Regions from separate parts of the Photobacterium sp. 270122K genome, predicted to be linked through region 1. Evidence: riboswitches for the same ligand, from Rfam matches in the RefSeq annotation. Region 1 holds a riboswitch; the other holds the start of a gene.
What was found. A riboswitch is a leader RNA that binds a small molecule or an ion and turns the genes downstream of it on or off. The one in region 1 is predicted to bind cyclic di-GMP.
Positions count from the first base shown of each region.

Region 2: another riboswitch for cyclic di-GMP. It lies ahead of ACSF8W_RS07870 (glycosyl hydrolase family 18 protein); the one in region 1 lies ahead of ACSF8W_RS11775 (TfoX/Sxy family DNA transformation protein).

Region 1 is NZ_JBPOEN010000005.1:278,570-284,432, forward strand. It holds gene ACSF8W_RS11755 (hypothetical protein) at 1-348, shown strand, start outside; gene ACSF8W_RS11760 (hypothetical protein) at 467-652, opposite strand; gene ACSF8W_RS11765 (hypothetical protein) at 756-1,151, opposite strand; gene ACSF8W_RS11770 (substrate-binding domain-containing protein) at 1,849-2,856, shown strand; cyclic di-GMP riboswitch class I at 3,074-3,175, shown strand; gene ACSF8W_RS11775 (TfoX/Sxy family DNA transformation protein) at 3,300-3,893, shown strand; gene ACSF8W_RS11780 (hypothetical protein) at 4,198-4,590, shown strand; gene ACSF8W_RS11785 (carboxymuconolactone decarboxylase family protein) at 4,756-5,346, shown strand; gene ACSF8W_RS11790 (dihydrolipoyl dehydrogenase family protein) at 5,356-5,863, shown strand, end outside.
Region 2 is NZ_JBPOEN010000003.1:389,434-395,296, reverse strand. It holds gene ACSF8W_RS07885 (alkaline phosphatase D family protein) at 1-632, opposite strand, end outside; gene ACSF8W_RS07880 (LysR family transcriptional regulator) at 752-1,624, opposite strand; gene ACSF8W_RS07875 (MATE family efflux transporter) at 1,758-3,131, shown strand; cyclic di-GMP riboswitch class I at 3,343-3,443, shown strand; gene ACSF8W_RS07870 (glycosyl hydrolase family 18 protein) at 3,600-5,863, shown strand, end outside.

The DNA of each region.
Region 1 (5,863 bases):
AGTCACCCTGAATTGGTCAAACAAGCCAAGGCGCTGGAAACGACGTACAAACAAAAAGCGGAAGACATCGGTTACAACCCGGATGCCTTTGTCGCCAAAGCGGAAGCCTTGCAAGAAAAGCTGCGTGTCACCAACATGCCTGAAGAAGAGCGCAATGCACTCGTGAAAGAATTTGCCGCCGCAAAGCAGCAATTAGCGAAGCAGCGTCAAACCCTGATCACCGATCCAACGCTCGTTACCTTGCAGCAAAATCTTCAGCAAGACACTTTGGCGGCCATGAAAGCCTCTGATCCAAAAACAGACGAACTGTTGAATGAGCTAAAACACCTCCTTGAAACGGTGCAATAACCCTGCTCAATCGTCCTCTGCTACGTTTGTTTTGAATACACACCCTGTGGATGCCCTACTGTCTCGCAGACCGTAAGGAAGCGACAGGGTGTGTTTTAGCCTACTGACCCTCTTTGCCTTATTCTTCATCCTCTTTGTCCAACAAGGCTTTTTCTTCTTCCAATATTGCTAACCAATACGGTTCCGCCTCGCACACACAACAGTCGTGCCAAATCGGCACATCATCATGCATACTGATTTTTCGCGGGGTATCATACGAAAAGTGGCCCGGCAAGCCTGAGGTATCAATGCGTTTTACCACCATAGGTTCTCCCCGCGATACACTTTATCGTATCGCTACTGACAGTATGGCAGATACAAAAAAACCGGCGCAAGCACCGGTTTTTGTCATGACGTAGAATTGGCCTTTATAGGTCAATCGCCTTGTTCTGGCTCAACAAACGCATACCGCGGATCAACTGGAACAACCATTTGAGAACCGCAATCACTGCAATCACTGCGCCCACAAATGGCAGTACGTCTAACACGTAATCCAGCATATCACTATGTACCCAATATTCCGCACCTGCCAACATACCGGTCATAGTTGCAGCCGTTACACCCAATACGACGAAAAAGGTAAAAAACATGAAAAATGAACGAATTATCGTATAGTAGTGGCTGTAGCTTACGGCATCAGTGCCTTTATTCAGCTTGTAGCCTGAATAAATAATCGCAACGATACCAGAAAGAAGCAGGGTAAAAGGTGTTAGAAAACTTGCGATATAAGCAAATCGCACACCAGCTTTGTTATTTGTCGACATGATACTGTCCGTTCTATCTTACGAGGGTTATTTTAATTATCACACGGATTTTCGCTTCATCAAGCTTGGATAAAACAGACGATGATCACGATCAAAGGAATCCGACAGAGTCCGCTATAATCCCCTAAAACAACAAGGGGACATTGGTAAAAAGCACTATCCTACTGAATAAATTGGCAAAAAATCATACAAAAACGACATTTTAATGCGTTATAGGCCATCACTCAGTCGACTATTTTAACGTGACCAGCATTGTAATATGCGACGATTATACGTTTGTGTTACCCCATAAACAGAGCCAAAAATCGCAAGTTCACCCCTTTGTCATTTTTAATCTTATCAAAGAGATAGAAATAAAAAACGGTGAAAAATAACCGCTAAATTATTTAAATGCAGAGGACAAATGTTGATGACTATCAACTATTCTTAGTTATTCGAGCAAGAAAGATTGCACTCTTGGCCACGGTAAGTAAAATGTGAACGCAAGCGATTACACCATGCAACTGCATGCGATGATTAAAACGAACATTGGTAATCGCTCGAAACGGAGCCGCTTTATGATGCGGCTTTTTCTGTTTCTAGTCCCTGTACCCAAAAGAGCAATGCACTTCGCAGTATTGACGCATAAGTCCATTGCTCTATTGGGTAAAGTTTTCATTATTGGGTCCTCTGACCTTTTATTATTAGAAGAATAACTATGGCAACGATTAAAGATGTTGCACGTATGGCTGGCGTATCGACCACAACAGTCTCTCACGTGATAAACAAAACGCGCTTCGTCGCAGAAGCCACACAAAAGAAAGTACTTGCCGCGGTTGATGAGCTGAATTACGCCCCGAGTGCGGTCGCACGTAGCTTAAAATGTAACACGACCCGTACCATCGGCATGCTTGTCACAAAATCCACCAACCCTTTCTTTGCAGAAGTGGTTCACGGTGTTGAAGAATACCTGTACGGCGAAGGCTACACCCTGATTCTGTGTAACACCGAGGGCAACTTGGTTAAGCAGCGTGATTACTTGCGCATGCTGGCAGAAAAACGTGTCGATGGCCTGTTGGTTATGTGTTCAGATCTGGATGAACAGTTGCTGACACTGTTAGAACGCCAGAAAGATTTACCGATGGTTGTTATGGACTGGGGCCCAGAAAGCCCGCACACCGACAACATTCAAGACAATGCTGAGCTTGGCGGTTACGTCGCGACGAAATTCTTCATCGAGCATGGCCATAAAGCCATTGGCTGTTTGACTGGCCAAAGTGAAAAAGTAGCTTGTAGTGAACGTCTAAAAGGCTTCCGCAAAGCCATGAACGAAGCTGGCCTGACCGTGAATGACGATTGGCTATTGGAAGGTGACTTTGAATGTGAGTCTGCAGTAAAAGCAGCAGAAGCGTTCATTGCCATGGAATCTCGTCCTACCGCCATTTTCTGCTTCAACGACATCATGGCTATGGGTTTGATCAGTACGTTCCAGCAAGCAGGCATCCGCGTACCGGAAGATGTCTCTATCATCGGTTACGATAACATCGACCTGGCGCCGTACTTCTCACCACCATTGACCACAATCCACCAGCCTAAGCGTCGCCTAGGTAAGAGTGCGGTTGAGATCTTGATGCAGCGTGTGAAAGACAAGACACATGCCACACAGGTATTTGAAATGATACCTGAATTGGTGATCCGCAAATCTGTCCGCGATCTGAATAACTAAGTTCAGCGCGCGCAAAAAGCGACTTTTTACCGTGAACAACGAAAGCGAAGGTCTTGGACCTTCGCTTTTTTTGTCCCATTTTTAGCCGAAACCACGCTTAAGAACGACACAAAAAAGCTACTACGAGCAGATTATAACGCCAAATAATGGGAGCAAGATCACACTTTTAAAATTGGGAGCAAGGTCAAATTTATTAACTAAGATATTCTCTTTTTTGTCACGAACAAGGCAAACCACTCGAAAGATTGGGACGCAAAGCCTCCGGCCTAAGAGAAACAAATACACACTATTTGTTGATTATGGTAGCGGGGTTGCCGATGGATATAGCAATTTATGTCAGGGCAAATCTCATTATTCTCTGACAGAATGAACAACATGCTTTGCTATTCTACAATCCTCGCTCGTTGTTAGGTGACCCTAATTAACAATCATCGAGAAAAAGCATGGACAAACCAGTACTTAAAGACTCACTACGTTTATTTTTTGGTCGCTTTGAGAACGTAAAATCACGTTCTATGTTTGGCGGATTTGGTATATTTTCTGGCGAAACGATGTTTGCACTTGTCGTGAATGACAAACTGCATTTACGCGCCAATGCGGCCAATGAAAGAGAATTTAAACAAGCCGGCCTGACGCCATATATTTATAAAAAGCGCGGCTTTCCTGTCGTGACCAAACATTACGCTATTCCGGATGCATGGTGGCAGGATACAACACAAATTATCGCACAAGCAGAGCGTTCACTGGCCGCCGCGCAGGTTGATAAAGAATCAAAAAACACCGCTGGCCCTGAACGCATTAAAGACTTACCAAACTTGCGCCTTGCCAACGAACGCATGCTAAAGAAAGCCGGTATTATCACGGTAGATCAACTACTTGAAGCCGGTTCGATTAACGCATACAAAGCATTACAAGACAGCCACTCAGGCAGTGTCAGTATCGATATGCTATGGGCACTTGAAGGCGCAATTAGCGGTCGCCACTGGTCAGTCATCCCACAAGATCGCCGCTCAGAACTGTTAGCTAAATTAAGCTAAAATAAACACGTTATATATAAATAAGAGATTTTATGATCTCTTATTTATATTTCTATGATTATAACCTGCCGTCACGTCTTGCATTGACAAAATACTGTCAACAAATGCCAAACATTGAATTACCTCCCAAACCTGCTGAGAAACACCCTCGCCCTCTTCCAATACCGACATTCACTTGTAAAATGGCTTTTATCCAAGTGACGTTAAGGATCTCGTTTCAATCAATAGCATTGCAACTTGTTCCATTCGTGTAAATATCCCGCTCTCACATCCCTTGGATATATATGTCGTTAAAGGGGCTACCATGCAATATTCCAAGCCATTTCCTGGGCAAAGTGAACACATGTTCAAAGATAAATTCAGTAAATGGCCACGTATCATGCGGGCATTAGTCCTGTTAAGCCTGCTGCCCCCCGCACTCCTTATCTTGCTTGTCCACCAGCAATTGGCGCCGGTCAACGCATTGCATGATGTGTTACTTGCCGTTACTGTGCTGAATGTCACACTGCTCGTATGGGGTCTGGCACTAAAAATTCGCGCACGCAAATATTGGTATCGCAGCTATCACATTGGTAAAACCATGGTGCTCGCCATTATCCCCATTATGGCTTGTGGCTACATTTTGCTCACTGAGCTCCCAAAAAGCGAATTGCTCGCCCAGCCCACCTCTCGGACTGTGCAATTAACCATCAACTAACACACTCATAGACGCTTTTTTTTCTTTTTCTGAAATTTATTCAGCAGCCTCAAGGTCTTTGTGTCATAACTCCCTGATAATTTCGGTAATATTACGGCTATCATCAAGTAATATGACCTATCAGGTTGCTCATTCACTGACACTCAGACAATCACAGAGGTTACCTTGCGCATTTCAGCTAAACGCCGCTACTCCCTTCTGATCAAGCCACTGCTTTGGCTGCAGCAACGCCACTATGGCAAGGTGCTTAACCCTGCCCTGCTGTGGGGACGCAAGCCTACCCTGTTTTGGTTAGTGGCCGGTTTTTTTGGCTATCTTGACCGTAAACACTCACCGTTAACGCCTGTGCTGCGTTCTTTGGTGTGTGTGCGTGTATCCCAACTCAATGATTGCGCTTTCTGTGTGGATGCCAATGGCATGAAACTGGCAGAACGCTGTGACTCTGAAGAAAAAATTAAAGCCCTTGCCCATTGGCAACACAGTGATCTTTTTACCCCGCAAGAGCAGGCCGTTTTGCACTACGTAGAAGCGATGACGATCACAGGAATGCGCGTGACTGACGAAATGCTTACTACGTTAAAACAAGGGTTTGATGAAGATGCTATCGTTGAGTTAACCGCGTTGATTGCCTTTCAAAATCTCTCCGCGAAATTCAATACCGCGCTTGATGTCCCAGAACAGGGTTTTTGTTCGTTACCCATTCAACCTAATGCGGCTCAACAGGCGGATCAGCCTGCCGCCAAGGATGAACACTAGGAGTATGCTATGAACAGAAAAAAAATCATGGTGGCAGGCCTTGTCCTGTCATTAATTGGCTTATGGATAGGCTTTGATCTCGGCCAGTACTTCACATTAGCCCAAGCGAAAGCCCAACAGGTGGCCTTACAAGATACCATTGCGGCCTACCCACTGCTGTCTAGCCTGATCTTCTTCGCGCTCTATGTCACCATTACCGCCCTATCAGTACCCGGGGCGGTTATCATGACCTTATTAGGCGCGGCCTTATTTGGTTTCTGGTGGAGCTTATTGCTGATTTCTTTCGCCAGCACCCTTGGGGCAACCTTGGCCTTTCTGTTCAGCCGCTATATTTTGCGCGATTGGGTACAGCAACGTTTCGGCCACCGTTTGGCAACCATTAATACCGGCATTGAAAAAGAAGGGGCGTTTTACCTCTTTACCTTGCGACTCATTCCGATATTCCCGTTCTTTCTCGTTAACCTGCTTATGGGACTAACACCGATCAGCACACGACGTTTCTACGTCGTCAGCCAGA
Region 2 (5,863 bases), on a different contig from region 1:
ATCTGCGATTTTTCAAAACTTTCACCGTGCAACCCTAACAGCGCGATCACTTGTTGGATCGCATCCAACATCGGGCCGGCCACATGGTCGGCGTAAATTTGATCGCCGCTCATCATCAATAAGCTCGGGCGCTCATTCACCGCTTGCGTGGCGACTTTATTGTCTGCGGCAACCAAGCTGTCTTTGCTTGGGTAATGCGGGTTACGGCACGAGCCATGCATCACGTAATCTGCCTGCGTTTTAATGGTAAAACGGATGCGTGATTCGCCATCATACAACAGGTGTGGTAATTCTGCGGTCAGATCGCCCTGCTGGGTAATGATCTGATAACTCAGTGGGGTATTAACCGGAAAATCGCCGGCAAACGTCACTTGATAGATCCACGCACGCTGGCCAATCTGAATGTGTTGGCCTGTCGCTAAATCGCCGGTGAAAAAAGGAGATGCAGCATCGGATGACACCGTGTGTTCCTGATCTGCAGGCTCTTTATAAACACGCACAGCACCTTCCAACGGCTGTGACACTGCCAGCCACAGCGTGATCTGTTTCGCGGTGACTTGGCGCAAAATCGGCCCCGCCAAAATCAGTGGCAATGGCTGAACAAAGTTAGGGGTAATGCAAGACTCTGGCATAGCACAAAAGATCTCTTCGTTGTTCTTGTTATAGGACAAATTTGTTCGACGTTTATAGGACAGTAACAGGCTGATTTGGTTTTATCACTATTCTCAAAAAGAATACCTTTTCGTGTGATCTAGAATATTTTTTCCAGCTCGCTGTACATCCATTCCATCACGGGCCCAATGCCTTTATCTCGGCGTTTGACGATGCCGATTTCAACCATCAATGGATCAGGGATCGCCTCGCTGGACAATTCGACTAAATCATTCGCGTACCATTGTTCTTTCGCCACGTGCTCGGGCACCAATGCCCAGCCTAAACCACGGATCACCAAAGCGGAAATCATGTAGTAACTGTCGATATGCCAATAGTTAGCCGCTAACGGCTTGGCCTGCCCGATGCCCAAGCGATCACGGATCACCAATTGGCGATATTGGGTGAGATCCTTAATCTGCGGTACGGCAATGGCCGAGAGCGGATGGTCACGCGAGACAATCAATGAATGTTTAAACTGACCCACCGAGGTAAATTCAAGGTTCTCTGGCAAACTGTGCTGATGAAACAACACACCAATATCTGCTTTACCACTGGCCGCATACTGCGCAATGTCCTGCTGTGAGCCATTAATGATGGTCAGTTTCAACAACGGAAATTCCTGTGCGACCGCTTCAAACATGATCTCAAAGGCAGTGACGGGCACCGCTTCATCAATGGCAACGGTGAACATCGTTTCTTCACCGGTCGAGACCGTCATCGCCCGCGAACACATGCGTTGGCACTGCGCCAATACCGCCTGTGCCTCAATGTACATGTCTTCCCCGGCAGGGGTTAGCACCGGTAATCGCGCGCTGCGGTCAAACAAGTCGAAACCTAAATCCACTTCTAAATTGGTGATTGCCGTGCTGACACGTGACTGTGCCTTACCTAATTTTCTTGCGGCAGCAGAAAACGACCCTTGCTGCACGGCGGTGACAAAGGCGTCTAATTGATCAATGGTCCAATTCATTATGATTTCACTTTTCCTGCTGTGACAGTAGACACTGGCAATACACCTATCCGGAAAGCGGATGGATACCAACTTCAATCAATCTTGATTATAGCGATAATACCCTCATAACTCACAAAGTAGAATAATAACAATGCAAGAAATTTCATCCAGCAGCATAGATACCAGCAGCACCAGCAAAACGTTCTGGCGCTTTGCGATCCCATCTATCGCCGCCATGCTCGTGAACGGCCTCTACCAGGTTATCGATGGTATTTTCGTTGGTCACTACATCGGCTATGAAGGCTTAGCAGGGATCAACCTTGCATGGCCGGTGATTGGTGTTTTAGCAGGCTTGGGTCTGCTGGTTGGCATGGGTGCCGGTAGCTTAATCTCCATTTTCCGTGGCGAAAACAACACCAGTAAAGCACAACAAACGCTGTATACCGCATTGGGTTTAATCGGCCTTGCCGGCTTACTAATGATGGTGTTGCTCAACATGCTTGCCCCTACCCTATTAATTGCACAAGGGGCCACGGGTGATGCCTTGGCAATGGGCAGCGCGTATATCGAAGTATTCAGTTGGGGCGCTATTTTCACCATTGCATCCGGTGCCCTGCCGATGCTGATCCGTAACGATGAAAGCCCAAACTTTTCAACGGGCTTAATGATGAGCGGTGCGGTGATCAACATTGTGCTGGATTACCTGTTCATCGGACATTTCGGGTGGGCACTGCAAGGTGCTGCCATTGCCACCATTATTGCGCAAATCAGTATTACGGTGGTCGCTATCCTGTATTTCTTTTCGCGCTATTCCCAACTGCGATTAACACTGCGTAACCTGTGTTTTAATATGGACATGGCCATCAAAACAATTGGATTAGGCGCATCAAGTTTATTTATGTATGCCTACTTCAGTTTTATGGTTGCCCTGCATAATAAACTGTTCATGAGCTACGGCAGTTCAGTCCATGTCGGGGCATATGCCATTGTCGGTTATTTGGTCACCATGTATTACCTACTGGCGGAAGGCTTAGCTAGCGGTATGCAACCGCCGGTCAGTTATTATTACGGGGCAAAACAAGGTGAGAAAATTCGAGCCACATTAGTAATTGCTGCCAAAGCGGTACTTCTGACGGGTATTGGTGCGATTGCGCTTCTGAATATTTTCCCGAACACCCTTGTGGGCATGTTCAGCCAGAATGAGCCGGTGCTTGCACTAGAGACGATCAACGGTATTCGCTTGCACCTGTTTGCCATGTTCTTGGATGGGTTCTTTGCGTTGGCTTCCGTGTACTTTATGGCGATAGATAAAGGTGGTAAAGCACTGATGATATCACTGGGTAACATGCTGATTCAGCTACCCTTCTTGTACGTCATGCCAAAACTAATGGGTGTAGACGGTATCTGGCTCGCGGTCCCACTGTCTAACCTTGCGTTAGCTGTGATTGTTATTCCTATGGTGTGGGCAGACGTCAACCGTCGCGCCACGATGAAGCCTGACAACGACATGGTGCTGGCTAGCTAATTAGCGTGCGGTATCACCCCGTTCTATACACAAAAGCGCCTATAGGGCGCTTTTTATTTATTGGCCGTGTCTATTTATATGACTTACACGCTTATGCGTTAAATTACGTGAAGCAACATCACAAATATATATTTACGTATTCGCTAAGCGCAGCATAATCTACATTTTAAATTGCACAAAATAAGCATTCTGCTATTTATATCCCCAATACTTGTGACAACGGCAAACTGCATGAAAATGCAGGACGCAAAGTTTCCGGTCTAAGGAATCGGCCTTTAACCCACCCTATTCTATGACAGCGGGACTGCCTCAAGTGGAGCACGCCTCCTCCTTCGTTGACCTCGTATTATACAAACCGCGTCTCACCTTGGTCTGTTTTTTGACTGAAACCCTGTTACACGCCAACAGGTGAGCATGCCTTTTTCTTCTGTATAAACGGAGCCTAATTTGAAAAAGTCTCACATTGCTATGCTTGTCGGCAGCCTGTTGGCCACCGCTGGCGCACACGCTGCCGCCCCCGGAACACCTAACCTTGATTGGGGCACACACACTTACGCACTGGTTGAATTAAACCGTGATGCACAAAGCTATAAAGACATCGTCGTTGCGCGCCACAAAGACATCCCTGTGACTGTTTCATGGCAGACATGGAGCGGCGACGCTGCACAAACGGCAAACGTATTGCTTGACGGCGAAACCGTCTGGACGGGCAAAGGCAGCAGCAAAAGCGCGACATTCAATGTCAGCAAAGGCGGCGTGTATGACATGACGGTTGAGTTATGTAATGCCGATGGCTGCAGCGAAAGCAAATCTGTCACATTGACGATTGCCGATACAGACGGTAGCCACTTGGCACCGCTGGCTCCTGCTCTACAAGAAAATAACAAGCCTTACACCAATACCTCTGGAAAAGTGGTCGGCACTTACTTTGTTGAATGGAGTGTTTACGGCCGTGAATTCCCATTAAATAAAGTCCCAGCACAAAACCTGACTCACATGCTGTACGGCTTCACCCCTATCTGTGGGGGAGATGGCATTAACGATAGCCTAAAACAAATTCCTGGCAGCTTTGCGGCTCTGCAAAAAGCCTGTGCGGGCACACCTGATTTTGCGGTCGCCATCCATGACCCATGGGCCGCGATTCAGATGGGCCAAGAAGGCGTGAACAACTGGCAAGACCCCTACCGTGGTAACTTTGGTCAGATGATGGCGCTGAAACAAGCCTACCCTGATCTGAAAATCCTGCCGTCTATCGGTGGCTGGACGCTGTCTGATCCGTTTTACTTCATGCACGACGAAAGCAAACGCCGCGTCTTCGTGAACTCGGTAAAAGAATTCCTTCAGACATGGAAGTTCTTCGACGGTGTGGATATTGACTGGGAATACCCAGGCGGTGGCGCAGCCAACCCTGAACTGGGCGATAAAGACAAAGATGGCGAATTGTACGTGACACTGATGAAAGAGTTACGTGCCATGTTAGATGAGCTATCGGCAGAAACCGGACGCACTTACGAGCTCACCTCTGCAATCGGCGTCGATGTAAAGAAAATTGACGTAGTAGATTACAACCGCGCGCAAGCATACATGGATTACATCTTCCTGATGAACTATGACATGTTCGGCGCGTTTGATTTGAACACCTTAGGCCACCAATCTGGCATTTACGATGCAAGCCATAACCCAGCGGTAAAACACACGGTTGAACGCGGTGTTAACGACTTGCTGGCACAAGGTTTAGATCCGAAGAAATTAGTTGTCGGTGTGCCTAAATACGGCCGTGGCTGGAAAGGCGTACACAACATCACGGGTGATAACCCAATGACGGGCCAGGCAACCGGTGCGATTAAAGGCACATGGGAAGACGGTGTTCTAGACTACCGTGACATTGCCGATAACCATTCTGGCAATGGCTGGGAAAGCCGTTACGACGAGCAAGCAGAAGCATCGTATAAGTGGAACCCTACCACCAAAGAACTGATCACCTACGATGACGAACGTGCCGTTAAAGCAAAAGGCCAGTTCGTGCAAGAGCGTGGCTTAGCCGGCCTATTCTCATGGGAAATTGATGCGGACAATGGCGACCTGTTGAACGCAATGCATGAAGGTTTAGGCCATGGTGACGGTGGTATCACCCCACCACCAGCACAAAACAAACCACCGGTCGCGAATGCAGGGGCTGACCATGCAGTGATGGGCCCTATTGATGTCACACTGGATGGATCTAAATCTTACGATCCAGAACAAGAAGTCATGACTTACCAGTGGACGCAAACAACGGGTGAAGCCGTGGTCATTACTGGTGCCGATCAAGCGAAAGCCACCATTCGCGTACCCGTAACAGCGGAAGACACACAGTACACGTTTGCACTCGTTGTCACGGATACTGAAGGCCAGACGGCACGTGACGCGGTAACGGTCAACAATAATGCGGAACAAGCCAACCAAGCGCCAGTGGTTACCCTACCGGCCTCGCTGACGGTTGAAGCAGAAGCAACGTTCTCGATCAACGCGAAAGCCAGCGATCCAGACGGCGAACCTCTGACGTACAGCTGGACGGTGTCACCACAGTTCGACATTTTGTCTGGTCAAGGTACGGCAACACTGCGCCTGAAAGCGCCTGCAGTATCGGAAATCACGCAAGAAAACGTTTCGGTATTGGTGTCTGACGGTGCATTAGATGCCACCGCAGCGATGCGCATCACGGTTGAACCTAAAGAAGAAACGGGCGGTGG